3 regions of the Pelomonas margarita genome follow, and region 3 is predicted to be linked to each of the others. Evidence: predicted binding sites of a transcription regulator. Region 3 holds the regulator's gene; each other region holds the start of a gene.
What was found. The regulator sigma-54, encoded in region 3, starts transcription at its own class of promoters, with help from an activator protein. The targets are predictions, from matches to a motif close to TGGCANGNAANCTGCTTT.

Region 1: the regulator sigma-54 is predicted to act here: its motif matches at 7,895-7,912, upstream of ACG0Z3_RS05965 (PEP-CTERM sorting domain-containing protein).
Region 2: the regulator sigma-54 is predicted to act here: its motif matches at 5,180-5,197, upstream of glnA (type I glutamate--ammonia ligase).

Annotation. Positions count from the first base shown of each region.
Region 1 is NZ_JBIGHW010000002.1:527,783-537,749, forward strand. Features, by position in the region: gene ACG0Z3_RS05930 (UPF0149 family protein) at 1-151, shown strand, start outside; gene ACG0Z3_RS05935 (type I restriction-modification system subunit M) at 173-1,801, shown strand; gene ACG0Z3_RS05940 (nuclease-related domain-containing protein) at 1,827-2,738, opposite strand; gene ACG0Z3_RS05945 (glycoside hydrolase family 43 protein) at 2,838-3,866, opposite strand; gene ACG0Z3_RS05950 (alpha/beta hydrolase) at 3,863-4,810, opposite strand; gene ACG0Z3_RS05955 (alpha/beta hydrolase family protein) at 4,865-5,740, opposite strand; gene ACG0Z3_RS05960 (dienelactone hydrolase family protein) at 5,814-6,785, opposite strand; gene ACG0Z3_RS05965 (PEP-CTERM sorting domain-containing protein) at 6,975-7,850, opposite strand; gene ssb (single-stranded DNA-binding protein) at 8,133-8,687, opposite strand; gene ACG0Z3_RS05975 (sensor histidine kinase) at 8,846-9,949, shown strand.
Region 2 is NZ_JBIGHW010000004.1:117,801-127,767, forward strand. Features, by position in the region: gene ACG0Z3_RS09075 (TIGR00266 family protein) at 1-414, shown strand, start outside; gene ACG0Z3_RS09080 (YVTN family beta-propeller repeat protein) at 528-1,523, shown strand; gene ACG0Z3_RS09085 (polysaccharide deacetylase family protein) at 1,520-2,308, shown strand; gene ACG0Z3_RS09090 (sterol desaturase family protein) at 2,305-3,267, shown strand; gene ACG0Z3_RS09095 (EI24 domain-containing protein) at 3,478-4,311, shown strand; gene ACG0Z3_RS09100 (competence/damage-inducible protein A) at 4,317-5,108, shown strand; gene glnA (type I glutamate--ammonia ligase) at 5,271-6,686, shown strand; gene ACG0Z3_RS09110 (hypothetical protein) at 6,828-7,310, shown strand; gene glnL (nitrogen regulation protein NR(II)) at 7,343-8,440, shown strand; gene ntrC (nitrogen regulation protein NR(I)) at 8,474-9,949, shown strand.
Region 3 is NZ_JBIGHW010000009.1:145,631-155,597, forward strand. Features, by position in the region: gene ACG0Z3_RS16680 (LysE family translocator) at 1-247, shown strand, start outside; gene argS (arginine--tRNA ligase) at 275-1,990, shown strand; gene ACG0Z3_RS16690 (SPOR domain-containing protein) at 1,987-2,646, shown strand; gene ACG0Z3_RS16695 (thiol:disulfide interchange protein DsbA/DsbL) at 2,670-3,323, shown strand; gene lptA (lipopolysaccharide transport periplasmic protein LptA) at 3,430-4,035, shown strand; gene lptB (LPS export ABC transporter ATP-binding protein) at 4,032-4,814, shown strand; gene ACG0Z3_RS16710 (RNA polymerase factor sigma-54) at 4,817-6,310, shown strand; gene ACG0Z3_RS16715 (hypothetical protein) at 6,320-6,802, shown strand; gene ACG0Z3_RS16720 (alpha/beta fold hydrolase) at 6,875-7,120, shown strand; gene ACG0Z3_RS16725 (hypothetical protein) at 7,216-7,605, shown strand; gene ACG0Z3_RS16730 (alpha/beta hydrolase) at 7,626-8,495, opposite strand; gene ACG0Z3_RS16735 (THUMP domain-containing class I SAM-dependent RNA methyltransferase) at 8,553-9,839, shown strand; gene ACG0Z3_RS16740 (alkaline phosphatase D family protein) at 9,848-9,967, shown strand, end outside.

The sequences.
Region 1 (9,967 bases), on a different contig from region 3:
GCATGCGTTCTGGCTGCCGTTGCGGCAGGCCGTGGCCGAGCGTGAGCAGGCGCGGCGGCTGAGCGGCAAGGTGGGCCGCAACGAGCCCTGCCCCTGCGGCAGTGGCAAGAAGTTCAAGAAGTGCTGCGGCGCACCGTCCGAGCTGCACTGATTCACGGATCAACGATTCCCCATGACCGAAGAAAAACAGAAGCAGCTGGGCAAGACCCTCTGGGCCATCGCCGACCAACTGCGCGGCGCGATGGACGCGGATGACTTCCGCGACTACATGCTGGCCTTCCTGTTCCTGCGCTACCTGTCCGACAACTACGAGGCCGCGGCGAAGAAGGAGCTGGGAAGCGACTACCCCGACATCGCGGGTGACGTGCTGCGTGAAACCGGCGCGAGCACGCCACTGCAGGTCTGGTACGAAGAGAACCTGAGTGACGTGCCGGCCTTCGAGAAGCAGATGCGCCGCAAGGCGCACTACGTCATCAAGCCCCAATTCCTGTGGAGCAACATCGCCCAGATGGCCCGCACGCACGACGGCGAATTGCTGGGCGTGCTGCAGGACGGCTTTCGCCACATCGAGACCGAGTCGTTCGAAAGCACGTTTGCGGGCCTGTTCTCGGAGATCGACCTCAGCTCGACGAAGCTGGGCAAGGGCTATACCGAGCGCAATGCCAAGCTGTGCACCATCATCCAGAAGATTGCCGAAGGGCTGGCGGCGTTCTCGACCGACGTGGACACGCTGGGCGATGCGTACGAGTACCTGATCGGCCAGTTCGCGGCGGGCTCGGGCAAGAAGGCGGGCGAGTTCTACACGCCGCAGCAGGCCTCGGATGTTCTGTCGGCCATCGTCACGCTGGACAGCCAGGAGCCCAGGACCGGCGTCAAGCAGCGGCTGGACAGCGTGATGGACTTCGCCTGCGGCTCCGGCTCATTGCTGCTGAACGTGCGCCATCGCATGAAGGCCGCGGGCGGCACCATTGGCAGGATCTACGGGCAGGAAAAGAACATCACCACCTACAACCTCGCGCGCATGAACATGCTGCTGCACGGGGTGAAGGACACCGAGTTCGAGATCTTCCACGGCGACACGCTGACCAACGACTGGGAGATGCTGCGCGAGCTGAACCCGGCCAAAAAGCCGGCGTTCGACGCCATCGTGGCCAACCCGCCGTTCAGCTACCGCTGGGAGCCGACCGAGGCGCTGGCGGACGACGTGCGCTTCAAGAACCACGGTCTGGCGCCCAAGTCGGCGGCGGACTTCGCCTTCCTGCTGCATGGCTTCCACTTCCTGAAGCCCGAAGGCGTGATGGCCATCATCCTGCCGCACGGCGTGCTGTTCCGTGGCGGGGCAGAGGAGCGCATCCGCACCAAGCTGCTGAAGGACGGGCACATCGACACGGTGATCGGCTTGCCGTCCAACCTGTTCTATTCCACCGGCATCCCGGTGTGCATCCTGGTGCTGAAGAAATGCAAGAAGCCGGATGACGTGCTGTTCATCAATGCCGCCGAAAATTTCGTCAAGGACAAGCGGCAGAACCGGCTCACCGAAGAGCACATTGCCAAGATCGTCCGCACCTATCAGTTCCGGGAAGAAGAACCCAGGTATGCCCGGCGCGTGCCGATGGACGAGATCGAGAAGAACGACTTCAACCTGAACATCTCACGCTACGTGAGCACGGCGCAGGCCGAAAAGGAAGTCGATCTGCAGGCCGTGCATGACGAACTCGTCGAACTAGACAAGCAGATCAAGCGCGCCAAACAAAAGCACAACGAGTTCCTCAAGGAACTCGGGTTGCCTCTGCTGCCTTGAGTGGCCGGCCCCATTGACTTCGATGTCAGCGGAATGCCTGCTGGTGTTCTCGGCAGTACTGCAGGCCACCGAAACGCCTCGTGTTGCTCCAGCAGAACTTGCCTTCTGCGTAGCTGATCTTGGCATCGCAACTGGCGCAGATGAGCCGCTTGGCAGGCTCCGCGGCCGGCGCCTGTTCAGGGGCAGCCGCAGCGCGCGACGTTTGTTGCCCAGCGACCGCCCCCGAGTTGGCCAATGCTGATCCGCCAGCACGCGGTTGCATGAAGTCTGGCAGCGCCAGCAAGTCCGCCGGTTGGTGCTCTCGCACCAACAACTCCGCCCATTCCTTCAGCGTGTCCCGGCCGCGCACGTTGAGGATGCTGGCCAACGCGGTGAGGGTTGACGGGCTATCCAGCCAGCGATCACGCCATTGAGCGAACTGGTCGGCCTTGATGACGTTGCTGGTGTCCATCCGCTTCGCATCGGGCCGCTGGATGATGGCCTTGGGGTGAAACATCACCAGATGGTGGAACTTGGGCTGCGTGCCCAGCCTGCCGGTGATGCCCAGGCGATCCAACAGCTTTGCCAGCACGCGCGCATGCCGTTCACTTTGTGCCAATGGCGATGCCACGCCAAAACGCTTGCCGCTGTTGTAGCGCACCGTGAACTCGCCTACATCGTTGATCTCGACATCGCCGGCGTAGCACTTGGTTTCCACCAGGATGAAGTCCAGCAACCGGTTGAAGACCAAGTGGTCAATCTGTGCAACCTCGCCGTCTACGACAAAGCGCAGGTCGTGCAGCACTGCCGTGTTGGCACCGTCGCGCATCAGGCTGTCGATGTGGAACGCTGCGTCACGCTCGCCGTCGAGGCCCTGCTTGACCCGCCAGAGCTCATCCTTGAGTCGATTCTTCTGGCGTGCGTCCAGCACGGGCGATGCGTGCAGGTCTTCCAGCAAGCGAAGTCGTTTGGTCTTGTCGTCAGCTTTCTTGAACAGCATGTTGCCTCCCTCGCTAACGACTTTACAGGCCGGCGGCGGGGCAACTTTCGCTTGGCGTCACCCCTGTGGCCCCAACGGCGCCGCATCCAAATCCAGCTCCACCCGCTGCCTCACCAGCTCGAATCCGCTGGCCAGCTCCCGCACGTCGTAGAGCTTGCCGCGCGCGTTCTTGAATGGGCGGTGCACCACGAGCATCCAGCGTTCGTCCAGCGTGCGGAACAGCATGCCGTGGCCGCTGCCCTTGGCCAGCCACACGGGGCCGTGTTCCCAGGGGCCGAACAGCTCGCCCGAGGGGGAGCGCGACACGGTCTGGAAGTAGCCGTCGTCGCCCCAGCTGGACCACAGCATGTGCAGGCTGCCGTCGGTCGTGCGGTAGAGCTGCGGGCCGTCGGTGACGATGATGCCCTGGCCCTGCTGCGGCTTGGCGGCGGGCGAGGCGTTGCCCCGGAACAGCTCGCGGGGCGGGCCCACGGCGCGCAATTCGTCGTCCAGCGGCACGGCGGCGAAGGCGCCCACGCGCAGCTGCAGCCATTCGTGGGCGTAGACCATCCAGGGCTTGCCGGCACGGTCCAGGTGGAGCGTGCCGTCCAGCGTCATCAGCGACTTGTCCACCACGGGCTCGCCGCCACGCACCAGCGTGAAGGGGCCGCCCAGCGTGTCGGCCACGGCCAGCACGGTGCTGCGGCGGTAGGTCTTCTGGCCCGGCACCGGGCTGGGGTCGGCCAGCGGCAGGCGCTCGTTGTGCACGGTGACGAACAAGTACCACTTGTTGCGCCAGCGGTGCACCTCTGGCGCCCAGCAGCCCTCAACGGCCCAGGTGTCGGCGGGCAGCTGGAACACCAGCTCGGGCTTGCTCCAGTGCTTGAGGTCGCGGCTGCGGTAAGCCATCACACCGATGGCCTGTCGGCCGGTGAAGTCGCCGTGGTTCTTCGTGAACAGCCAGTAGGTCTGGCTGGCGGTGTCGGTGACGATGAAGGGGTCGTGCAGGTCCATGCCGGGCAGCGTCAGCGTGCCGGCGGGTTGGGCCCAGGCGGGCACGGTGCCGGCCAGGGCGGCGGTGGCGGTCAGCAGGTGGCGGCGTTTCATCGCGGGGTGTCCTTGTTCAGCAGGCCGCGCTGGCGCAGCCAGTCTTCGGCGCGGCGGGGCCAGGCGGAGGCATTGCCCAGGCCGTCGCGCATGCCGATGCCGTGGCCGCCCTGCTCGAAGACGTAGAGCTCGGCTGGCACGCCAGCGCGCGTGAGGGCCTGGTAGTGCAGCAGGCTGTTGTCCACCGGCACGGTCTTGTCGAACTGGGTGTGCAGCAGCAGCGTGGGCGGCGTGGCGGGCGTGACCTGCTGGTCCACGGACAGCAGCGTCAGCAGCGCCGACTCGGGCTGCTCGCCCAGCAGCGCCTTGCGCGAGCCGGGGTGGGCGGCGGGCGGCATCAGCGTGATGACGGGGTAGACGAGCACGGCGAAGTCGGGCCGCGCGCTGACGGCATCGAGCGCGGCGCCGGTGCGGCCGTCGGCGTGCTCGAACAGCGTGCTGGCGGTGGCCGCGAGGTGGCCGCCGGCCGAGCTGCCCATGACGCCGATGCGGTCGGGCCGCACGCCGAACTCGGCCGCGCGCGAGCGCACCAGGCGCAGCGCGCGCAGCACGTCCTGCAGCGGCGCGGGGTGGCCCCAGTCCTGCAGCCGGCTCTTGAGGATGAAGGTGGTGATGCCCAGCGTGCTGAGCCAGGCGGCGTACTGCAGGCCCTCGCGCTGGAAGGACAGCACGCTGTAGCCGCCGCCCGGGCACAGGATGACGGCCGTGCCGTTGGGTCGGTCCACCGCAGGCGGCACGACGGTCAGCGTGGGCAGCGAGACATGGGCGATGCGGCCCTGCTCGTCGGTGCGCTCAGGGGCTACCTCGCCGCGTGCGGCCGGCGCGTCGGCGCGGCGGGCGGGCGGCACGCCCTCTGGCCACAGGGGCAGCACGGTGGGCACCGGGGGAGCAGCGAGGGTCAGCATGGGCAGCAGGGCGGTCGACAGCAGCAGGCGGCGCTTCATGCCGGCGCAGTGTGCCAGCGGGCTGTCGGGCAGGGCCCGCGCCACCAGCAACGCTCAGCGGGATGACGAATGCGCGGCCGGCGGTGTGGGCGGCAGCCAGCTGCCCAAGTGCTGCATGGCGGCCGGCGTGCGCGCCAAGCTTCGGTGGTTGGTGCCAGCGAGCTGGTGCACGGTGACGGCCGAGCCTGCGCGGCGCAGCGCGTCGACGAGGTGGTGCGAATGCGCGTGCGGCACTTGGCGGTCGGTCTCGGCCAGCAGCACGAGCACCTCGCAGCGCAGCGCCCGTGCGGCGGCCAGGCTGTCCAGCGGCGAGCGGAGCCAGGGCGTCAGCGGGGCGGTCAGCGGGTTTCGGCGCAGCACGGCGCGTAGGCTCTTCAGCGGTGTGATGAGGGCGATGCTGGCCACCGGCGTGCCGGCGGCGGCCCGTCGCGCTGCGAGCTGCATGGCCACGCCGGTGCCCAGGCTGCGGCCAGCAAGGTGCAGCGCGCCGGGCGGCAGCGCGAGCCGCGCCAGGCCCCAGTCTGCAGCGGCATGCGCGTCGGCCACGCAGGCGGTCTCGCCCGGCCAGCCGTTGCTGGCGCCGAGGCCGCGGTAGTTGAAGGCGAGCAGCGCGCAGTCGTCGGGCAGCCAGCCGGCGAGGTCGGGCGTCCAGGCCACATGCTCGTTGCGCCCGCCAAACCACAGCAGCAGGCGGCGCGGTGGGGCTTCGGCCGGCACGGTCAGCCAGCCCTGCAGCTGAATGCCGCCGGGCCGCGCCAGCCACACGGCCTCGCTGCGACGCCGCGCGGCGGCAGGGCCGGGGGCGGCGCGGCGGATGTGCCAGGTGCGGCCGAACAGCAGCCGCCCTTGCAGTGCGACGACGGCGGCCGCCAGCGCGGGCACGCCGATCAGGGGCCAGGCCCAGGGGGATAGGTGCAGGAGCGACAGCATGGCGGAGTGCGAGCCCGGCCAGCGTAGGCGGCCTGCATGACAGGCCGATGGGGCTGCGGCCCGGCCGCCCGCCTTACAGCTGCCGCTCGAAGAAGCGCACGACGCGGGCGCGAGACTGGTAGGCCTGCTCGGCATCAGGGGTGAACTTCACCGCCGGCGGCACGCCGGTGCTGAAGAAGCTGCCCTGGTTGGCGAACGGGTCGTTGACGGTCATGGGCACCATCAGGCGGTCCCAGCCATGCGTGGCGTCGGGATAGGCCACCACGCGCACGAGGCTGTTGCTGCCATTGCTGGCGTTGGCTGCGGCGGCGAGGTCCTGGCAGGGCTTGGCGCTGTTGTCGTAGTCGTCCTTGGTGCCGACCTGGATCAGCACCGGCGCGCCGGTCAGGGCCAACCACTGCACGCCGTACTGCGCCGGCGTGCTGCGCACGGCGGCCAGCAGCGGCGCGTTGTTCCAGGCGTAGCACACCGGGTAGTGCGCCACATGGGCCTTGAAGGTCCGGCCGCCGCCGAACTGGCCGGCATACAGCCGCTCGGCCGTGCCCATGCTGACCAGCCCGCCCCAGGAGAAGCCCAGCACGCCAACGCGCGCGCCGTCGATGCCAGGCTGCTGGGCCAGGAACTGCAGCGCTGAGAAGGCGTCGGGGTAGGTCAGGATGGGCGCGGCGGGCCGCTGGCCGGGCGCGGTGTAGCCGCGCGCCTGCCACATGTCGATCTGCAGTGTGGCGATGCCGGCATCGTTCAGCGCGGCCTCGTAGAAGTCGCCACGCGCGTCGATGCCGGCCGAGCCGTGCACGATGACAACGGCCGGCAGCTTGCGGTGGCCGTGCCAGCCGCGCTGGCGCGGCACGCTGAGCTTGCCCTGCACCGTCAGCGGCGTGCCGGGCGCCGTGAGGTTGGGCGACGAGAACTGCACGAACGACACCGCCGGCCCGGCCGCGGCGCCATGCTCATGCTCGCCGTGGGCCCGGGCAGGCCCTGCCGTCCAGGTCGCGAGTGCCGCCAGCGCGGTCAGCGCCGTGCCCTTCCATCCTTGCCATGCCATGGTGTTCTCCGTTCAAGACCAAGTGGGGCGCGCAACCTAACAGCGCCCTCGGCACGGGGTGCTCGGGACTTGCCTGTCGCGGTTTCAGGGGAGGGTGTGCCGTGCGGGTGTCATTCGGCGCGGGCATGAAAAAGCCCGGCACGGTGGCCGGGCTTCGAGGCAGGGCGGCAGGGGCGGTTGCCCCGGCGCTCAGCGGTTGCGGTTGCGCAGCCGCATCACGACGAACAGCAGGCCGGCGGCGAACAGCGCGTAGGTCTCGGGCTCCGGCACGGGGGCCAGCACTTCGGCGCCGACCAGCGTCTCGGTGGTGGTGGTGGTGACGCTGCGCACTTGATCGAACGGGTTGTAGTAGCCCTGACCCATCGACACGCTGAGCGCATCGAGGGCAATGCCGTTGCCGGCGACGGCAGCAAACTGGATGTGGGTCGTTGAGCCGTCCAGGACTTTCAGCCCAAAGCTGGCTTCGGTGCCGAACGTGCTGGACTCGGCGGAGGTCGAGCCATAGGCGCTGAGCAGTGTCCAGGAGGATTCACCTGCCATGCGGAAGTAGAACGACGGCAGCGCCGGCACGCTGGCGCCGAAGGGGCTGGACGCGGGCGTGTAGCTCCCCGTGGTGTAGACGTTCAGCCAGACGGACGTCATGGCGCTGGACTCGATCGTGGCGCTGAAGGTCACGTACTTCGTGCCAGACACATCGGGGGTGTTCAGCTGCTGGCCCCAGCTGTAGTGGTCGTACGAGGCCATGTGGTCGGTGACCGTCGTCGTCGTCTCGGCGACGTCGTACAGATAGGCCAGGCCCGCCGTGGTTTCGGTGGGCGCTTCCCAAACTCGCCTGATGGTGCTGTTTGTCGTCACCGAGCTGGTGCTGTAGTCCGTCGCGACCGTGTAGGTGGTGGACGGACTGATGAAGGCCGGTGTGTCCGACGTCAGGCCGTTGTACTCAACGGCTGTCATCTCCACGTTGACTTGCGGGGTTGCAGGCGCAGCAACAACGGCAGCCGCCGGCGACGCGCTCAGCCACGCAGCCGTGGCCAGCAGAGCCGAGATGACAGGCTTGAAGCTCATGGAAACCCCCTGGAAATTGGTTTGAATTTATGGGCAATGAGAATAAAGCGGGATGCGTGCCAACTCTGTCACGCCTCCCCCTGCGGACAGGGGGTAACCCGGGGGCTTCTGAGGGGAAGACTTGGTGAAGCCCGTCTTCGCCGCTGTGCGACCCGGGGTGTGAGCCGGTGCCGGCTTGGTGCGACAGGCACCGCCCCGGTCTTGGCCAGCCCCGACGCAGTGCAGGCGAAAAAAAGCCCGTGGCATGTGCCACGGGCCGGGTCTTGTGCGGGCAGGTGCCGTTCAGAAAGGGATGTCGTCGTCCATGTCGTCGAAGCCGGTCGACGCCTTGGGCGCCGGGGCCGGGGCGCGCTGCGGCGCGGGGCGCGGGGCCGGGCGGGCGGCCGGGCGGCCACCGCCGCCGAAGTCGTCGCCACCGGCATCGCCGCCGCGGCTGTAGCCGCCACCACCGCCGGCGCCACGGCTGTAGCCGCCGCCACCTTCGTCGCCACCACCGCCGCCTTCACGACCGCCCAGCAGCTGCATCTCGCTGGCAATGATCTCGGTGGTGTAGGTGTCGCGGCCTTCCTTGTCTTGCCACTTGCGGGTCTTCAGGCGGCCCTCGACGTACAGCGGGCGGCCCTTCTTGACGTACTCGCCGACGATCTCGGCCAGGCGGTCGTTGAAGACGACGCGGTGCCATTCGGTCTCTTCCTGGCGCTCGCCGGTCTCGCGGTTCTTCCAGTTGCGCGTGGTGGCCAGGCTCAGCGTGACCCAGGCGCCGCCGCTGGGGTTGTAGCGGACCTCGGGGTCCTTGCCGACGTTGCCGATGAGGATGACTTTGTTGACGCTGGCCATGACGCTCGCCTGAATTTCGATGGGGAAGGGGGCGAATTATGCCGGGCGGGGGGCCGTGCACCGTCAGCAACACCCCGCAGACCGCATCCCGCACCCGGCGGCCCGCACTTCGTCTCCGCAGCCGCCGGCCGCGTGCCGGGGCTCCCTAAGATGAATGCATGGACACCCTCGGACTCCGCCCTGCCCCGCCCCGCCCCAACCGGCGGATGTGGCTGGCCTATGCCGGCTGCTGCGCGCTGGCCTGGTGTCTGTTCGTGCTGGCCGGCAGCGAGTTCGACCGCGGGCTGGATCCGTTCTGGCTGGCCGTCTACCAGGCCACCACCATGCTGTGGGCGCCCATGCTGCTGGGCGTGGCCGTGTGGCCGGTGGCGCGCCGGCTGCATGCCAGCGATGCCCAGCCCGGCGCGACGGCCATGGCGCATGGGCTGGCGGCCGTGGCGTTCGCGGCGCTGTGGCAGGCCGGCGAGTTCGCGGTCAATGCGCTGCTGTTCGGCGGCGACCATGCCGGCGCCGTGCTGATGGCCGGGCTGCTGTGGCGCTCGGTGTGGGGGCTGGTGGTGTATGCGGCCATCGTCACCGCGTTCACGGCGGTGCTGCAGGCGCGGGCGGTGCGGGCGGCGGCGGTGGCGGCGGCGCAGGCCGAGAGTGCGCTGGCCAAGGCCGAGCTGTCGGCCATCAGCGGCAAGCTGAACCCGCATTTCCTGTTCAACACGCTGAACACGCTGATCGCGCTGACGCGCAAGGACGCCGCGCAGGCCGAGGCGGCGCTGCTGCAGTTCGCGTCCATGCTGCGCTACGTGCTGGACACCAAGCGGGGCACGGAGGACCGCGTCATGCTGACCGACGAGGTGGATTTCCTGCGCGACTACCTGGCGCTGGAGGCGCTGCGCCTGGGCCAGCGCCTGCGCGTGGACTGGCAGCTGGAGGAGCGCGTGATGGCCGACGAGCTGCCGCCGCTGACGCTGCAGCCGCTGGTGGAGAACGCCATCCTGCATGCCGTGGCACCGCGCCGCGCGGGCGGCACCGTCACCATCACCGCGCGCCGCAACGCGCTCAACCAGGGCCTGGAGCTCGCCGTGGCCGATGACGGCCCCGGCTGCGCGCCCGAGGCCCTGGCTCCCAAGCCCGGCCAGCGCCGTGGCGTCGGGCTGGCGGCGCTGCAGAAGCGCTTCTCGCTGGACTACGGCGGCCAGGCCCGGCTGCGCATCCACACGGCCCCTGGCGCGGGCTTTCGCGTCGATCTTTTCATCCCACAGGCATGAGGCCACCCCCTACGCGCT
Region 2 (9,967 bases), on a different contig from region 3:
CTGTCCACCGGCTTCTTCGGCGGCGAGGGCTTCATCATGCAGAAGCTCGAGGGCGACGGCCTGGCCTTCGTGCATGCGGGCGGCACGGTCGTGCGCCGCACGCTGCAGCCAGGCCAGACGCTGCTGGTGGATACCGGCTGCGTGGTGGCCTACACGCCTAGCGTGGACTTCGAGATCCAATACGTCGGCAAGATCAAGACGGCGCTGTTCGGTGGCGAGGGCCTGTTCCTGGCCAAGCTAACCGGTCCGGGTGAGGTGTGGCTGCAGAGCCTGCCGTTCTCGCGCCTGGCCTCGCGCATCTTCGCGGCGGCGCCGCAGACCGGCGGGGGCGGCCGCGAGGAGGGCTCGGTGCTGGGCGGCTTTGCCGGCGCCGGCCTGCTGGGCGGCTTGCTCGGGGGCGACCGCGACGACTGAACGCGCAGCGCGCGCGGTTTGACCTGGGACAGCTGGCCGCGCAGGCCCCCCGGGTAAACTGGTTTTGCAGGGCGGCGTGGGCCGCCCTTTTTCGTGGTCGACGGGAGTTCGGGATGTTGCGCAGTTGGTCGGTGGCCTTGGCCATGGTGGTGGCGCTGGGGGCGCAGGCCCAGCCCGTTCAGCCGGCGCGTCCGCCGGTGTTTGTGCTCAATTCGCTGAGCGCGGACATTGCCGTCGTCGACCCGGTGAGCTTCACCGTCACCAAGCGAATCCCCACCGGCAAGGAGCCGCATCACCTCTACCTGTCGCCGGATGAGAAGTCCCTCATCGTCGCCAATGCGCTGGGCGACTCGCTGACCTTCGTGGATCCGCGTACGGCCGAGGTGCAGCGCGTGGTGAGGAACATCTCCGATCCCTACCACCTGCGTTTCTCGCCGGACATGAAGTGGTTCGTCACGGCGGCCAACCGGCTGGACCATGTGGATCTGTACCGCTGGCAGGGGAGCACGGCGGCCGAGCCACTGCAATTGGTCAAGCGTATCCACGCGCCCAAGACGCCCAGCCACCTGAACATCGACACCCGCAGCACCACGGTCTACGTGAGCCTGCAGGACAGCGACGAGCTGCTGGCCATCGACCTGGGTACGCAGGCGATCAAGTGGAAGACGCCGGTCGGCAAGATGCCGGCCGACATCTACCTGACGCCGGATGACAAGCACCTGCTGGTGGGTCTGACGGGCGACAAGTTCGTGGAGGTGTGGGACGTCAGCGGCGCCGCGCCCAAGCTGTCCAAGCGCATCCCCACCGGCAACGGCGCGCATTCCTTCCGCGCCTGGGGCGACAAGCGCCACGTGCTGGTCAGCAACCGCGCGGCCAACACCATCAGCAAGATCGACCTGACGACGATGAGCGTGGTCGACCAGTTCCCGGGCCCGGCCGGCCCGGACGACATGGAGATGCTGTCCGATGGCAAGACGCTGCTCGTCACCTCGCGCTGGGCCGGCAAGGTCACCGAGATCGACACGGGCACGCGCAAGGTGGTGCGGCAGGTCAAGGTCGGAAAGTCGCCGCACGGCATCTGGACCTTGGATCACAAACCCCGTCTATGAAGGCGCGACTGTTGGCGCTCGCCGCGGCCTGTGCGGTGGTGTCCCCATGGGCCGGAGCGGCCTGCGACAAGCCGGTCTACCTGACCTTCGACACCGGCCACATGGGCGTGGCGCCGCTGATCGCGCAAACGCTGAAGAAGCACGACGCGCGCGCGACCTTTTTCCTGGCCAGCGAGCCCACGCAGACCGGGGGCACGACGCTGGACGCGACCTGGGCGCCGTGGTGGCGCGAGCGCGTGGCCGAGGGCCATGACTTCGGCTCCCACACCTGGGATCACGACATCTGGCTGGCCGACCTGCCCGAGGCCGACGGCCGCGTCACGCGCTTTCGCGTGCGCACCCAGGCCGGCGTGCAGAAGCCCGTCGTGCGCGAGCTGACGGCCGAGCAGTACTGCGCCAGCCTGAAGCAGGTTGGCGAGCGCTTCACCGCTATGACGGGCAAACCGCTGGCGCCGCTGTTCCGCGCGCCGGGCGGCCGCACTTCGCCGGCCCTGCTGGCCGCCGCCCAGGCCTGCGGCTTCACGCATGTGGGCTGGAGCCGCGCCGGCTTCCTGGGTGACGAGCTGAACAGCCAGGCCCATCCCAACGCCCAACTGCTGGAGAAGGCGCTGCGTGACGTCCGGCCGGGTGACATCCTGATGGCCCACCTGGGCATCTGGGACCGCCAGGACCCGTGGGCGCCGGCGGTGCTGGACCCGCTGCTCCACGGGCTTTCCCAGCGCGGCCTATGCTTCGCGCCGCTGCGGGAGCATCCCCGCTACGCCCGTTGGTTCAAGAAACCGTGATCGACTGGATCTCCAACACCTTCGACAACCTGCAGCTCGCGCTGTACGAACATGCCGTGCAGCCCTTGGTGTTCGGCATCGGCCTGGGCAACCTGCTGGAGGACGCGTTCGCCGCTACCGGCTGGCTGCTGCTGGGGCTGCTGCAGATCGTCATCATGCTGCTGGGCATCCGCCTGCTGGAGCGGCGCTGGCCGGTGGAGCCGCTGACCGACCGTGCGGCGGTGCGCACCGACATCGCGTACACGCTGATCCACCGCCTGGGTCTGGTGCGGCTGGCCATGTTCTTCAGCATCGAGCCGTTGTGGGATGCGGCCGCCAGCCAACTGCGCCTGGCCGGCCTGCCCACCTGGCAGCTGGACGCCCTCTGGCCCGGCGTGACCGATATCGCCTGGGTCAGCCTGCTGCTGTACCTGGTGGCGTTCGACTTCGTCGGCTACTGGCTGCACCGCTGGCAGCACGGCTGGCACTGGTGGTGGGCGCTGCACAGCCTGCACCACAGCCAGCGCCAGATGACGATGTGGAGCGACAACCGCAACCACCTGCTGGACGACGTCATCCTCGGCACCGCGTTCGCGCTGCTGGCCCGCTTCATCGGCGTGGAGCCGGGCCAGTTCGTCGCCATCACCGTCATCACGCAGCTGCACGAGAGCCTGCAGCACGCCAATGTGCGGCTGAGCTTCGGCGCCCTCGGCGAGCGGCTGCTGGTGAGCCCGCGCTTCCATCGGCTGCACCACAGCATCGGCATCGGCCATGAGGCGAACGGCCGCGGCACGCTGGGCGGCCACAACTTCGGCGTGCTGCTGCCGGTGTGGGACCAGCTGTTCGGGACCGCCAACTTCGACCTGCGTTACGACCCCACTGGCGTGCGTGACCAACTGCCCGAGGAGGGTGGCCGCGACTACGGCCGCGGCTTCTGGCGCCAGCAGTGGCTGGGGCTGGTGCGGCTGGTGCGGCATTGACCGTGCCCTGAGAGCTTGAGAGTCTTTCACCCATGCCCGCCTTGCACGCCAAAACACCCCCGCTCTTCGTTGCAAATGCGCGCCATAGCCCGAGCTATGGCTGTGCTTTGCGCCTAGATCGGAGGCGCTTTGACGTGCCTTTCGGGCACGGCCGAAAAACTCCCAAGCTCTGAGTCACGCCGCGCCGCGCGCAGTGATACTCCGCCCGCGATGAACAGCTTGATCGACTCCTTCTGGCGCGCCGCCGCCTACTGCCTGCACCCGCGCGTCATCGGCCTGTCGCTGCTGCCGCTGCTGATCTGCGGCGTGCTGGCGTTCGGCTTCATGTTCTTCTTCTGGGAGGGCGCCATCGCCAGCGTGCGGGCCACGCTGGAGAGCTGGCTGCTCGTGGAGAGCCTGCTGCGCTGGCTGGACTCGTTCGGCCTGCAGTCCTTCCGCAGCGTGCTGGCCAACATCGTTGTGCTGGCCGGCGTGCTGCCCGTCGTCATCCTGCTGAGCCTGCTGCTGGTGGCGCTGTGCATGACGCCGGCCATCGTGCGGCTCGTCGCCGAGCGGCGCTTCCCGCTGCTGGAGAAGAAGCGCGGCGGCACGCTGGCGCAGAGCGTCGCGGCGTCGCTGGGCGCGACGTTGCTGGCGTTGGTGCTTATCGTGCTGTCCATGCCGCTGTGGCTGGTGCCGCCGCTGGTTATGGTGCTGCCGCCGCTGATTTGGGGCTGGCTGACTTACCGCGTGTTCGGCTTCGACGTGCTGGCCGAGCACGCCTCGGCCGACGAGCGCCGCGCGCTGCTCAAGGCGCACCGCGTGCCGCTGCTGACCATGGGTGTCATGTGCGGCTACCTGGGGGCCGTGCCGTCGCTGGTGTGGGCCGTGTCCGGCGTGGCGGGCGTCATCTTCGCGCCGCTGACGGTGCTCGTCGCCATCTGGCTCTATACGCTGGTGTTCGCGTTCTCCACGGCCTGGTTCACGCACTACGCGCTGGCGGCGCTGCAGGCGCAACGCGCGGGCGAGCCGGTCGTTATTTCCGAAGTCCTCCCGGGAGCCTGAAGCCCATGCACGTTGGCCTCATCATCATTGGCGACGAGATCCTGTCCGGCAAACGCCGCGACTCCCACCTCGCCAAGTTCATCGAACTGCTGGCCGAGCGCGGCATGCAACTCTCCTGGGCGCAATACCTGGGCGACGACCGCGAGTGCCTGACGGCGCGGCTGCGCGAGGCCTTCGCCAGCGGCGACCTCGTCGTCAGCTGCGGCGGCATCGGTGCCACGCCCGACGATCACACCCGCCAGGCCGCCGCTGCCGCCCTGGGCCGGCCGCTGGCGCTGCACCCCGAGGCGCGCGAGCTGATCTGGCAGCGCGTGCAGCAGATGGCGCAGGAGCAGGGGCAGACAGCCGCCGAAGATCACCCCGATACGGTGCGTCGCTTCGAAATGGGTGTGTTTCCCGAAGGGGCGGGGATCATTCCGAACCCCTACAACAAGATTCCGGGTTTCTTCGTCGGCAACGTCCACTTCGTGCCAGGCTTCCCCGTCATGGCCCATCCGATGATGGCCTGGGCGCTGGATCGCTACCCGCAGCTGCACCGCCAGGTGGGCGTGCAGGAACGCTCGCTGATCGTCCAGGGTGCTATGGAAGCCAGCCTCACACCTCTGATGGAGCAGGTGGAATCGACCTTCGCCGGCATCAAGGTGTTCAGCCTGCCCAGCGTCGATCACCCGCAGTGGGGCCGCTGCATCGAACTGGGTGTGAAGGGCGATGCCGACCGCCTCGATGCGGCCTATCTTGCACTCAAACAGGGCGTGATCTCATTTGGTGCATCTATAAGCACCGAACTGGTGCGATAGAACCCTGGCCGTAACCGGCCTCCCAACGATAATGAACCGAGCAGCCGAGCTGCAACCCATGTCGGTGCATCTGGCATGCAAACTGCTTTGCTTTCCCCCGTGGCTGAAGCGCGTGTGCGTTATCAGCGGCAACCCACCCCCTCGATCCCGTAGGAGCAATTGATGGCCAAGACCGTCGCCGATGTGATGAACCTGGTGAAGGAGAACGAAGTCAAGTTCGTCGACTTCCGCTTCACCGATACCCGTGGCAAGGAACAGCACGTCACCGTGCCGGTGTCCCATTTCGACGAAGACAAGTTCACGTCGGGTCACGCTTTCGACGGCTCCTCCATCGCTGGCTGGAAGGGCATCGAGGCGTCGGACATGCTGCTGATCCCCGATCCCAACACGGCCAACATCGATCCCTTCTTCGAAGAGCCGACGCTGATCCTGACCTGCGACGTCATCGACCCGACCGACGGCAAGGCCTATGAGCGCGATCCGCGTTCGCTGGCCAAGCGCGCGGAGGCCTACCTGAAGTCCTCCGGCCTGGGCGACACCGCCTTCTTCGGCCCGGAACCCGAGTTCTTCGTGTTCGACAGCGTCCGCTGGGGCAACGAAATGTCGGGCTCGTTCTTCAAGATCGAATCCGAAGAAGGCGCCTGGAACTCGTCCAAGGAATACGAGCACGGCAACTCCGGTTACCGTCCCACCGTCAAGGGTGGCTACTTCCCCGTGCCCCCGGTCGACAGCGGCCAGGACATGCGCTCGGAGATGTGCCTGATCCTCGAACAGATGGGCATCCCCGTCGAAGTTCACCACCACGAAGTGGCGAACGCCGGCCAGATGGAAATCGGCACGCGTTTCAGCTCGCTGGTCGAGCGCGCCGACTGGACGCAGCTGCAGAAGTACATCGTCCAGAACGTCGCCCACGCCTACGGCAAGACCGCGACCTTCATGCCCAAGCCGCTGGTCGGCGACAACGGCTCCGGCATGCACGTTCACCAGTCCGTCTGGAAGGACGGCAAGAACCTGTTCGCCGGTGACGGCTACGCCGGCCTGAGCGACTTCGCGCTGTACTACATCGGCGGCATCATCAAGCACGCTCGCGCGCTGAACGCCATCACCAACCCGGGTACGAACTCGTACAAGCGTCTGGTGCCCGGCTTCGAAGCCCCGGTGAAGCTGGCCTACTCGGCCAAGAACCGCTCGGCCTCGATCCGCATCCCGTACGTGGCCAACCCCAAGGGCCGCCGCGTCGAAGCGCGCTTCCCGGACCCGTCCGCCAACCCCTACCTGTGCTTCGCAGCCCTGCTGATGGCCGGTCTGGACGGCGTGGAAAACAAGATCCATCCGGGCGAAGCCGCCACGAAGGACCTGTACCACCTGCCGCCGGAAGAGGACAAGCTGGTCCCGACCGTCTGCCACAGCCTGGACCAGGCCCTGGACTACCTGGACAAGGACCGCGCGTTCCTGACCAAGGGTGGCGTGTTCACCGATGCCTACATCGACGCCTACATCGACCTGAAGATGCAGGAAGTGACCCGCTTCCGCATGGCCACGCACCCGGTCGAATTCGACATGTACTACGCGCTGTGATGCGCCAAGGCAGCAGGCTTGCTGCCGCCCGCCCGGGCCGCAGCGTCAACGCTGCCTTGACCATCCTCCGCCAAGGGGGCCGCTGCTGCGGCCCCTTTTTGTTGGCTCATCCGGCCCTTGCGCCTGATCCACAATGCCGCCATGCTGAACCGACTGCTGGCCCCGTTGCTCGTTCTCGCCAGCCTGGGCGTGCAGGCCCAGGGCACGGTCTACCGCTGCCCCGGCCCGCCGGTGCTCTACACCGACGCGCTCTCCGCCAAGGAGGCGCAGGAGAAGGGCTGCCGCACGATCGAGGGCTCGCCCATCACGGTGGTGCAGACGCCGCGGCCGCGTTCATCGGCGCCGGCGGCGGAGGGCTCGCGCGGTGCTGAGGGCCGCGTCGATGCCGGCCAGCAGCGCGTGCGCGATGACGAGCGTCGCCGTGTGTTGCAGACCGAGCTGCGTCAGGCTGAGGAGCGCCTGGCCAGTGCGCAGCGCGAGTTCTCGGCGGGCCAGGAACGCCGCGGCGATGAGCGCAACTACCAGAAGTACCTCGACCGCATGGCCGAGCTCAAGGACAACGTCTCCCGCTTCGAGGCCGATGTGCAGGCCCTCAAGCGGGAAATCGCCAAAATCCCCTCCTGACGCGCCCGGCGCGGCGGGAGATCCCGTGCGCCATGACTGATCACTCTTTGCTGCCGGCCGAGTTCGCCGGCCTGGACCTGCTGGCGACCATGGTCGTCGTCACCAGTGCCGCCGGCGAATGCTTGTTCGCCAACGCCGCGTTCGAGGACACCATGCGGCTGTCGCGCCGCGCGGTGCAGCGGGCCCAGTTGCCCGACTGGTTCGACGACGCCCAGCGCCTGCTCGAGACGCTGGACGGCGTGGCCGCCAACCACTACTCCAGCAGCCGTTTCGACGCCGTGCTGCGCCGCGGCGCCTGGGCCCATGAGGACGGGCTGCCGGTGCATGTCATCGTCTCGCAAATGGAGGCGGCGGCCGGCGGCACGCCGCGCGTGCTGGTGGAGCTCATCGAGATCGGCCAGCTCGCCCGCCAGGACCGCGACGAGCGCAACCTCGACCAGGTGCAGGCCACCAAGGAGCTCACGCGCAACCTGGCGCATGAGATCAAGAACCCGCTGGGCGGCATCCGCGGTGCGGCGCAGCTGCTCGCGCTGGAGCTGCAGGACGGCAGCCCCGAACTGACCGAGTACACGCAGGTCATCGTGCACGAGGTCGACCGCCTGCAAAGCCTGGTGGACCGGCTGCTGGCGCCGCACCGCAAGGCGCAAGTAGTAGGTGACGTCAACATCCACGAGATCTGCGAGCGGGTGCGGGCGCTGGTGTTGATCGAGCATCCCAAGGGATTGGCGATCCAGCGCGACTACGACACCTCACTGCCCGACTTCCGCGGCGACCGCGAGCAGCTCATCCAGATGGTGTTGAACATCGTGCAGAACGCAGCCCAGGTGCTCGCGCCGCGCATGGCGGCCGGCGACGCGCAGATCCTGCTGCGCACGCGCGTGGCCCGGCAGGTCACGATCGGCAAGCAGCGCTGGCGCTTGGCACTGGAATTGCATGTCGAGGACAACGGTCCCGGCGTCCCCGCCGAGATCCGGGATCGCATCTTCTTTCCCCTGGTCTCCGGGCGGGAGGGCGGCTCGGGCCTCGGACTCACGCTTGCGCAAACGGTCGCCCAGCAACACCAGGGCATGATCGATTGCGAAAGCGAGCCGGGCAAGACGAATTTCAGAATCACGCTACCGCTGCCCTAACCCCACAAGGCCACGGGGCAGCCGAGGACACGCATGAAATCCATCTGGGTTGTAGACGACGACCACTCGATCCGCTTCGTGCTCGAGAAGGCCCTGGCCCGCGAGGGGCTGCCGGTGCGGTCTTTCAGCAATGCGCGCGACATGCTGGCCGCGCTTGACGAGGACTCGCCGCAAGTGCTGGTCTCCGACATCCGCATGCCTGGCGGCTCGGGGCTGGAGCTGCTGGCCAAGGTCAAAGCGAGGCTGCCTGCACTGCCCGTCATCATCATGACGGCCTATTCCGACCTGGACAGCGCCGTGTCGGCCTTCCAGGGCGGCGCCTTCGAGTACCTGCCCAAGCCCTTCGACCTGCCGCGCGCCGTGGAACTCATCCGCCGCGCGCAGGAAGAAAGCCAGCGCGAGGCCGGCGCGCAGGAGGCCGCGGCCGAAGTTCCCGAGATGCTGGGCCAGGCCCCGGCGATGCAGGACGTGTTCCGCGCGATCGGCCGGTTATCGCAAAGCAATGTCACTGTGATGATCACGGGCGAGAGCGGCTCGGGCAAGGAACTGGTGGCCCGCGCGCTGCACAAGCACAGCCCGCGCGGCGAAGGCCCGTTCGTGGCCATCAACACGGCGGCCATCCCCAAGGACCTGCTGGAGAGCGAGCTCTTCGGCCATGAGCGCGGCGCGTTCACCGGTGCGCAGGCCTCGCGGCGCGGCCGCTTCGAGCAGGCCGACGGCGGCACGCTGTTCCTGGACGAAATCGGCGACATGCCGTTCGAGCTGCAGACGCGCCTGCTGCGCGTGCTGTCCGACGGCCAGTTCTACCGCGTTGGCGGCCACAGCCCGATGCGCAGCAACGTGCGCGTCATAGCGGCCACCCACCAGAACCTGGAAGAGCGCGTGCGCCAGGGCGTGTTCCGCGAGGACTTGTTCCACCGCCTCAACGTCATCCGCCTGCGCCTGCCGCCGCTGCGCGAGCGCAAGGAAGACGTGCCCGCGCTGGCCCGCCACTTCCTGCAGCGCAGCGCGACGGAGCTGGGCGTCGAGCCCAAGCGCCTGTCCGACGCCGCGCTGGCCGTGCTGACCAACTTCGAGTTCCCCGGCAACGTGCGCCAGCTGGAGAACATCTGCCACTGGCTCAGCGTCATGGCGCCCAGCCAGATGGTGGAGCCCGAGGACCTGCCGGAGGAACTGCAGCCGGGCTATGTGAGTGCCGCGCCGCTGTCGCCCCCGGCGCTGCAGCCCGGCCTGGTTGCTGCGCCGGCCGTCGCGTCTGCGTCACCGGCCGCGCCGGCCAGCACCAGCAGCGGCGAAGGCTGGCTGGCCGACATGGCCGCCGACGCCCGCACCCGCCTTGCTGCCGGCGAGCCCGATGTGTGGGACGCGCTGACCAAGCGCTTCGAGGCGCAGTTGATCCTGACCGCCCTGGACATCACCCGCGGCCGCCGCATCGAGGCCGCGCAGAAGCTGGGCATCGGGCGGAACACGATCACGAGGAAGATCCAGGAGCTCGGCCTGGACGTTTGAGTCGCAGTTGGGCGGTAG
Region 3 (9,967 bases):
CTACCTGTCGGTGCTGCCGCAGTTCATCTCACCGGACGGCGGTTCGGTGCTGGTGCAGAGCCTGCTGCTGGGCGCCACGCAGGTGCTCATCGGCGGCGGCATCAACCTGCTGGTCACGCTGTCGGCGGCGGGCATCGCCGGCTGGTTCGGGCGCCACCGCCTGTGGCTGGCCGTGCAGCGCTGGCTGATGGGCCTGGTGCTGGGTGGCCTCGCCGTGCGCTTGCTTAGCCAGCCGCGCCATGCCTGAGCGGGCGAGCCTCCTAAAATCGCGCCCATGATCCAAGCCAAGCAGGCGCTGCTCGCCGCACTCGCCGAGTCCCTCCAGGAAATCGCCCCCGGCGCCAACGCGTCGGCGGCCTTCGAATCCCCCAAGCAGGCCGCCCACGGTGACTTCGCCTGCACGGCCGCCATGCAGTTGGCCAAGCCGCTCAAGGCCAACCCGCGCGAACTGGCCACGCGCCTGATCGCCGCGCTGGAGGCCAAAGCCGCCTTCCAGCAGTGGGTGCAGGCGCTGGAGATCGCCGGCCCCGGCTTCATCAACATTCGCCTGAAGCCCGCCGCCAAGCAGACCGTCGTCGCCGAGGTGCTGGCTGCTGCTGGCCAGTTCGGCCACCGCGCCGCCACCGGCAAGCACGTCATGGTGGAGTTCGTCTCCGCCAACCCCACCGGCCCGCTGCACGTGGGCCACGCCCGCCAGGCCGCGCTGGGCGACTCGCTGTGCTCGGTGTTCCAGAGCCAGGGCCACGACGTGACCCGCGAGTTCTATTACAACGACGCCGGCGTGCAGATCGCCACGCTGGCCAACTCCACGCAGATGCGCCTGAAGGGCTTCAAGCCCGGCGACGCCGAGTGGCCCGAGGCCGCCTACAACGGCGACTACATCCAGGACATCGCCGACGCCTTCCTCAAGAAGGAAACCGTCAAGGCCGATGACCGCGAGTTCACCGCCTCGGGCGACGTGAACGACTTGGACAGCATCCGCCAGTTCGCCGTCGCCTACCTGCGCCATGAGCAGGACCTGGACCTGCAGGCCTTCGGCCTGAAGTTCGACAGCTACTTCCTGGAGTCCAGCGTCTACGCCGGCGGCCAGCTGGAGAAGACCGTCGAGCGGCTGGTGGCCAGCGGCAAGACCTACGAAGAAGGCGGCGCGCTGTGGCTGCGCACCACCGACTACGGCGACGACAAGGACCGCGTGATGCGCAAGAAGGAAGGTGGCTTCACCTACTTCGTGCCCGACGTGGCCTATCACATCAACAAGTTCGAGCGCGGCTACACGCAGTGCATCAACATCCAGGGCACGGACCACCACGGCACCATCGCCCGCGTGCGCGCCGGCCTGCAGGCGGTTGACCTCGGCATCCCGCAGGGCTTCCCGGACTACGTGCTGCACAAGATGGTCACGGTCATGAAGGGCGGCGAGGAGGTCAAGATCTCCAAGCGCGCCGGCAGCTACGTGACGCTGCGCGACCTGATCGACTGGACCAGCCGCGACGCGGTGCGCTTCTTCCTCATCAGCCGCAAGGCCGACACCGAGTTCGTCTTCGACATCGACCTGGCGCTGAAGGCCAACGACGAGAACCCGGTGTTCTACGTGCAATACGCCCATGCGCGCATCTGCTCGGTCATCCGCAAGTGGGGCGGCGACGTTGCCGGTGTCGCGGGCGCCGATTTCGGCCTGCTGACCGCCCCGACCGAAGAAGCGCTGATGCTCAAGCTCGCCGCCTACCCCGACATGCTCAGCGGCGCCGCGGCCGGCCTGGCGCCGCACGACATCGCGTTCTATGCACGGGACCTGGCGGGCGCCTACCACTCCTACTACGCTGCCGAGCGCGTCACGGGCCAGGCGCCCGAGCTGAGCCGCGCCCGCGTGGCGCTGCTGGCCGCCACCCGCCAGGTGCTGGCCAACGCCCTGGGCATGCTGGGCGTCAGCGCGCCCGAGCAGATGAACCGCGACACTGCTGACACCTCGGAAACCTCGGAGAGCGCATGACCTCAGCGTCCAAACCCGCCGGCCAGAAGAACCAGAAGGGCGGCTTCGTCCTCGGCCTGATCGTGGGCCTGCTGGTGGGCCTGGCCGTCGCCCTTGGCGTGGCGCTGTACATCACCAAGGTGCCCATCCCCTTCGTCGACAAGGTGCCGCAGCGCACGGCCGAGCAGGACGCGGCCGAGGCCGAGCGCAACAAGAACTGGGACCCCAACGCGCCGCTGGCCGGCAAGGGCGCCCGCAGCGCCAGCGGTGTCGTCAACGCACCGCCCGCTGCCACCACGCCGCCACCGGCCGTGCCGGCATCGGCCAGCGCCCCGGTCGCTGCGGCGAGCACGCCCACGGCGGCCATCGCCCCGGCCAAGCCAGCCGCCAAGGCTGAAGCGCCCGCCACGCCGGCCGCCTCGGCCCCGGCAGCGGCCGACGCCTTCGTCTACTTCGTGCAGGCCGGCGCCTACACGCGCACCGAAGACGCCGAGGCCCAGAAGGCCAAGCTCGCCATCCAGGGCTTCACGGCCAAGCTGATGGAGCGTGAGCAGAACGGCCGCACCGTCTACCGCGTGCGCCTGGGTCCCCTGGACACGCGCGACGCCGCAGAAGACCTGCAACGCAAGATCGAGGGCGCCGGCTTTGAGGCCAACCTCGTTCGTGTACAACGCTGACACCACCCTAGGAACCTGACGCCATGAAGCGCCGCGATTTCTCCGCCCTGCTCGCCACCACACCCCTCGCGGGCACCGCCCTCGCCCAGGGCGGCCCGGTCGAAGGCCGGCACTACAACGTGCTGGCCCAGCCGCTGCCCACGGCGCCCGGCCGCATCGAGGTGATCGAGTTCTTCTGGTACGGCTGCCCGCACTGCTACGCCTTCGAGCCTCTGATCGAGCCCTGGGCCAAGCAGGTACCGGCCGACATCGCCTTCCGCAAGGCACATGTGGCCTTCCGCGCCAGCCTCAAGCCGCACCAGCGCATGTTCTATGCGCTCGAAGCCCTGGGCAAGGAAGCCCAGGCCCGGCCGGCCATCTTTGCCGCGATGCACCAGCAGGGTCAGAGCCTGGACGACCCCAAGGTGCAGGCCAAGTTCCTCGCCAACCTGGGCGTGGACGCGGCCAAGTACCTGGACGCCTACAACTCCTTCGGCGTGCAGACCAAGTGCACGCAGGCCGACAAGCTGTTCGACGCCTACCGCGCCGACGGTGTGCCCGCGCTGGGCATTGCCGGCCGCTTCATCACCTCGCCCACCATCGCCAGTGCCGGCCAGCGCCTGGCCGAGCACGAGTCGGGCCAGCGCGCGCTGCAGGTCGCCGACTTCCTGATCCAGCGCGTGCGCGCCAAGAAGTGAGCCCGGACGGCGCCGGCCGTCGCGGTACCCGCTGAGCCGCTTGCCGCGACGCAGAGGCTGAGGCGGCCGCCGCACCCATAGAATGGCCTGCAACTTCCGTGCCGCCATGCCTTTGCGCCTACTTCCCCTGCTGCTCGCCCTTGCTGCCGGCGCCGCCTTCGCGGAGAAGGCCGACCGCAGCAAGCCCCTCGTGTTCTCGTCCGACAAGCCGGGCCAGATCGACCAGGTCAACCAGCGCCTGGAGCTGGTTGGCAATGTCGTCGTCACCAAGGGCAGCCTGGCGCTGCGGGCCGAGAAGGTGGACGTGCGCGAGACCCGCGACGGCTACCACCAGGCCTATGCCAGCGGCACCAGCCAGCAGCCGGTGAGCTTCCGCCAGGCCCGCGACGTGCCCGGCGAGGCCATCGACGGCACGGCCGACCAGGTCGAGTACGACACACGCACGGAGGTCGTGCGCTTCATCGGCAATGCCCGCGTGCGCACCACGCGCGGCGCGATGGTCATGAACGAGATGGCCAGCGCGGTCATCATCTACAACAGCCGCACCGAGGTGGCCACGCTGGAAGGCGGCAGCGCCTCGCCCAACCCCAACGGCCGCACCCGCATCGTCGTGATGCCGCGCGCCGAGGCGGCCGACGACGCCAGCTCGGCGCCCGCGCCGACGCTGCCGCTGAAGCCGTCGACGACGCTGCAGCCGGGCAAGCCGTCGTGACCCGCAGCGTCGCCCAGACTCCGCCAGCCAGCTGCGGCGGCAGCCGGCTCGAGGCCGAAGGCCTGGCCAAGACCTATGGCGTGCGCAAGGTCGTCAAGAACGTGCACGTGCGCGTGGACTGCGGCGAGGTGGTGGGCCTGCTGGGCCCCAACGGCGCGGGCAAGACTACGAGCTTCTACATGATCGTGGGCCTGGTGCGATCGGACGCCGGCATCATCCGCATCGACGGCGCCGAAGTGCAGCGCCTGCCCATCCACTCGCGCGCCCGGCTGGGGCTGAGCTACCTGCCACAGGAAGCCTCCATCTTCCGCAAGCTGACCGTCGAGCAGAACATCCGCGCTGTGCTGGAGCTGCAGCAGGACGAGCGCGGCAAGGCGCTGTCCAAGGCCCGCATCGACGAGCTGCTCAACGGCCTGCTGCATGACCTGTCCATCGAAGGCCTGCGCGACAGCCCGGCACCGGCGCTGTCCGGCGGCGAACGGCGCCGCGTGGAGATCGCCCGTGCGCTGGCCACGCAGCCGCGCTTCATCCTGCTGGACGAGCCCTTCGCCGGCGTGGATCCGATCGCGGTGCTGGAGATTCAGCGCATCATCAGCTTCCTGAAGGGGCGCGGCATCGGCGTGCTGATCACGGACCACAACGTTCGCGAGACGCTGGGCATCTGCGACCGCGCCTACATCATCAGTGAGGGCGCTGTGCTCGCCGAAGGCACGCCCGACGAGATCGTGGCCAACGCCGACGTGCGCAAGGTCTACCTCGGCGAACACTTCCGGATGTAGCGGTGAAACAGACGCTGCAAGTCCGCCTCAGTCAGCACCTCGCGCTGACACCCCAGCTGCAGCAATCCATCCGGCTGCTGCAGCTGTCCACGCTGGAGCTGCACCAGGAAGTCGAGCAGATGCTGGCCGCCAACCCGCTGCTGGAGGCGGAAGAGGAGTTCAGCGTCAGCGCACCGGAGCTGGCCACCAACGCGCCCGCCGAGAGCGGCACCGAGGCCTCGGCCGGAGAATCCGACGGCGGTGAGGCCGCCGAGTTGTCCGGCGAGGATTTCGGCGGCACCGAGCGCGAGGACTGGGAGAACGGCACCGAGCGCGACGACTTCGACGGCATCCGCGAGCTGCCCAGCAGCAGCTCAGCCGGCAGCGACGACGACGGCGAGCGCGAGAGCCAGGAGTCCGCCGGCACGACGCTGGCCGAACACCTCGCCGAACAGCTGGCCGGCATGACGCTGTCGCGCGAGGACCGCGCCGCGCTGCACGTGCTCATCGAGTCGCTGAACGAAGACGGCTACCTGGAAGACACGCTGGAAGAGCTGGCCGCGGCGCTGGTGCCCGACGACGACGAGGACTGCGAGCAACTGCTGGACCACCTGCGCATCGCGCTGCGCCTGCTGCAGAGCCTGGACCCCGCCGGCATCGGCGCCCGCGACCTGGCCGAGTGCCTGACGCTGCAATTGCGCGCACTCCCTCGCAGCGTGCCCCAGGTCATCGCACTGCGCATCTGCCAGGGTCACCTGGAGCTGCTGGCCCGCCGCGACATGCGCCGCCTGATGAACGAGACGGGCGCCGACGAGGCCACGCTGCGCGAGGCCCAGGCGCTGATCACGCGGCTGGAGCCCAAGCCCGGCCGGCGCTTCGCGCAGGGCGCCAGCGCGGCCATCGTGCCCGACGTCATCGTGCGCAAGGTGGGCCGCGAGTTCCGCGTCATGCTCAACCCCGAGGTGGCGCCCAAGCTGCGCATCAACGAGCTCTATGCCAACGCGCTGCGCGCCACGCGCGGCGGCATCAGCAACTCGCCACTGGGCGGGCAGCTGCAGGAGGCGCGCTGGTTCATCAAGAACATCCAGCAGCGCTTCGACACCATCCTGCGCGTCAGCCAGGCCATCGTGGAGCGCCAGCGAGGCTTCTTCACACACGGCGAGCTGGCCATGAAGCCGCTGGTGCTGCGCGAGATTGCCGACGAGCTGGGCCTGCACGAGTCCACTATTTCGCGCGTGACGACGGCCAAGTACATGGCCACGAGCTGGGGCACCTTCGAGCTGAAGTACTTCTTCGGCTCGGGGCTGAGCACCGAGGCCGGCGGCGAGGCCTCCAGCACCGCCGTGCGCGCGCTCATCAAGCAGTTCGTCGCGGCCGAGGACACCAAGAAGCCGCTGTCAGACAGCGCGCTGGCCGCCATGCTGGACGAACAAGGCATCCAGTGCGCGCGGCGCACGGTGGCCAAGTACCGCGAGGCGATGAAGATCGCGCCCGCCAACCTGCGCAAGGCGCTGTAAGGAGCTCGCATGATCCGCAACCTGTGCACGGCGCTGCTGCTGAGCAGCTGTGGCGGCATGGCCTGCGCTGCCGGCGCACAAGACCTGACCGGCGACGTCAAGACCTGCCGCCAGCAAGTGGACGCCGCGAGCCGGCTGCGCTGCTATGACGCGATCAGCCTGCCCGCAGATGCGCCAGCGGCCACGACCAAATCCGTCGCGCACGCAGCCGAGGCGGTCGCGAAATTCGGCCAGGAGGCCGTCAAGCCGCCCGCCGGCAACCCGCCAGCACTGCAGCAGGTCGAGAGCCGCATTCGCGGTCGCTTCCAGGGCTGGCGGCCGAACCAGCGCATGGAGCTGGAGAACGGCCAGGTCTGGCGCATCGCCGATGACAGCGAGGCGCTGTACGACCTGCAAGACCCCAAGGTGGTCGTGCATCGAGGCCTTTTTGGCGCTTACTTCCTGGAGATCGACGGCGTGCCCTTCCAGGTCCGCGTGGTGCGGGCCCGCTGACGTCACGGCCGTGCAAGCTCGCCGCCTTGAGGCGAGCTGCCGTAGCCCACGTCCATCGCGCTGCGGCGCGTCATGCAGCGCCACCCGCACGCCGTGCAGGGCATGGAGGCCGGCGCCAAGGCCAACTACGACGGCATCGAGGCCTTCTTCCACGCCGACTTCCGCAAGGATCTGAAGAAGGTGAACGTGCCGACACGGGTCATCCACGGTGCCGATGACCAGATCGTGCCCCTCGAGACGATGGCCGTGCGACAGCCAAGCTGGTCAAGGGCGCTCGCGGCCCGCACGGCATCACAGACACGCACAAGGACCGGCTGAACCAGGACCTGCTGGGCTTCGCGCGCCAGTGAGCTCGCGTTGAGGGGCTCGGCGGGCAGTGAGAATGCGTGGTTAAAAAAGGAGCCGAGAAAACAATGAAAGTCGCATACATCGCCCTCTTGGCCCTGCCCGTGCTGACCGGCTGCGTCAGCATCGAGCTGCCCGGCGTGGTCTCCGACACGGCCAAGGTGGCCAAGGACACCTACAAGTCGGTCACCAGCAAAAAAGCGCCGCCGGAAACGCCCAAGCCGGCTGTCGCCCCCGCCAACAGCGTGGCCAATACCTACGTGGGCCTTGAAAGCCAGACCCCGGCCGAGATCAAGCAGCTCTGCGTGGACGAGGCCGCAGCCAAGCTGTTCAAGGCCCATGGCAAGACGGTGGCCTACACCGTGACCGAGAACACCCTTTCGGCGATCAACAACGCGATCGCGGCGAACTGCCGCATCACCGTCAACAAGCCCGGCCCGACGACGACGGCCGAGTAGGCCTCCGCAGGCGCCTGACGTCAGTCTTTGGACGGCCCCGTCTCCGGCGCCAGCGGCTCGAACACGAAGCGCATGCCGCGCGTGTAGCTCTCGGCCTTGGTGCCGGCATGGCGTTCGCCATCGATGGTGCGGTTCTGGAACACCAGGCCAGGATGCTTCAGCGTCGGCAGCAGCGCTTGGTAGCGCTGGATGCCAGCCAGGAATCCAGGCCACTCATGCTCGGCACCGGTCACATACAACCGCGCGTTCAGCGGCTTGCCCGTCGCGGCGTAGACCCTGGCCTGGCCAATGATCCAGTCGCCCCCCACCACCACCGCCGGGCTGGCCGCGATGTAGCCTTTGAACAATTCCGGCTTGGCGTACATCGCGTGCAGCGTGAACAGCCCACCCAGCGAGCTGCCGGCGAGATAGCGCTGCGCCGGGTCGGCACGGTACTCGCGCTCCAGCAGCGGGAAGATGTCCTTCTGCAGCGACGCGATGAACTTGTCGGCATGGCCGGTGCCGAATGCCAGCGGCCCCAGCTTCACCGGTGACAGCTCCCAGCCACGCAACTCGCCGTAGTCCAGGTAGTCGCCCGCATAGCCCAGGCCCACGACGATGAACTCCGGCACGACCTTGTCGTAGGCCAGGTTGTTGTACGACGCGACGACGGTGGCGAAGTCCCAGTAGCCGTCGGTCACGTACAGCACCGGGTAGCGCCGCTGGGACTCCTTGGCAAATGAGCCCGGCAGGTGGATGTGCAGCTGGTAGGCCCGCCCGTCGGCGTTCTTGGGCAGCGCACGCAGCTGGGTGTTGGGGATGGTGTGCGCAGGGTAGGCCGGCGCCGGGTCAGTCGCCTGGACCTGCGCAACGCCGAACAGGAAAGCCAGGGACAGAACGATTCGCTTCACGGGCAGGCTCCAGGCTTGGATAACGCTATCCAGTTTAGGGCCGGCGACAATGCCGGCGTGAGCCTGCCCAACAAGTTATCCCTTTTCGTGTCCTGCCCCGGTGGCGTCGAGCCGCTGCTGGAGGAGGAGCTCAAACGCTTCCTGCCGCCCGGCGTGCGCAGCAAGGTCGAAGCCCTGCGAGGCGGCTGCGGCGTGCTCGGCACGGCCGAGGACGTCATGCGCATCAACCTCGAGAGCCGGCTGGCGCAGCGCGTGCTCGTCGAGATCATCGAAGGCCCCTACCGCCACGAAGACGACCTCTACTCGCTAGCCCGCCGTGTCGACTGGCGCGACTGGCTGACGCCAAAGCACACGCTGCGCATCGACACCACCGCGCAGCGCTCGCCGCTGAAGAGCCTGAACTTCGCCGCGCTGCGCATCAAGGACGCCATCTGCGACCAGCTGCGCGAGCACACCGGCGAGCGCCCCAGCGTCGACACGCAGCGCCCCGACCTGCCCGTCGTGCTGCACGTGGGCCCCGAGCGCGCGGCAATCTACGTCGACACCTCCGGCGAACCGCTGTTCAAGCGCGGCTGGCGCATCGACAAGGGCGACGCCCCGCTGAAGGAGACGCTGGCCGCCGCGATGCTGGCTGCCGCCGGCTGGCGTGGCACGCCCGAGGAAGGCGGCGCCTTGCACGACCCTTGCTGCGGCTCCGGCACCATCCCCATCGAGGCCGCGTTGATCGCCTGCGACTCGGCCCCTGGCCTGCAGCGCCGCTTCGCGTTCGAGCACCAACTGCCCTTCTCCACGCCGGCCATGAAGGTCGCGTGGGGCGAGATGGCGCAGGCCGCCCGCGCCCGCATTCACGCGCCCGCCGTGCCCATCTACGCCAGCGATGTGGCCTTCCGCATGGTCGACTTCGCGCGCCGCAATGCCGAGCGCGCGGGCGTGGCGCAATACATCCAGTTCAACGGCGGTGACGCGCTGGAGCGCCCAGCACCGGCCCTGCCCGACGGCATGCCTGGCGCCATCGTCATGAACCCGCCCTACGGCGAGCGCATCGAGGTGCGCGGCAAGGCCGCGATGACGCGCGATGCCGGCGGCAGCGAGGAACGTGACGGCGGCGACGACTTCTTCCCCCGCCTGGCTGCGCACTGGAAGCGCCAATACACCGAGAACCCCGCCGGCTGGACGGCCTGGATGCTCAGCCCCGACATGAAGCTGCCGAGCAAGATGCGGCTGAAGGAAGCGCGCCGCGTGCCGATGTGGAACGGCCCCATCGAATGCCGTCTGTTCCGCTTCGACCTCATCAAGGGCTCGGCGCGCAAGCCCAGCGACGCGCCCGCGGACACGCCCACCTGACACTGCCCATGCAGCGCCGCGATCTCTTCCGCGTCCTGGCTGCTGCCGGCCTCGGCCAGCTCACGAGCGCCCATGGCGCCACACCCAGGCTGGAGGCCGACCCCTTCCAGCTGGGCGTGGCCAGCGGC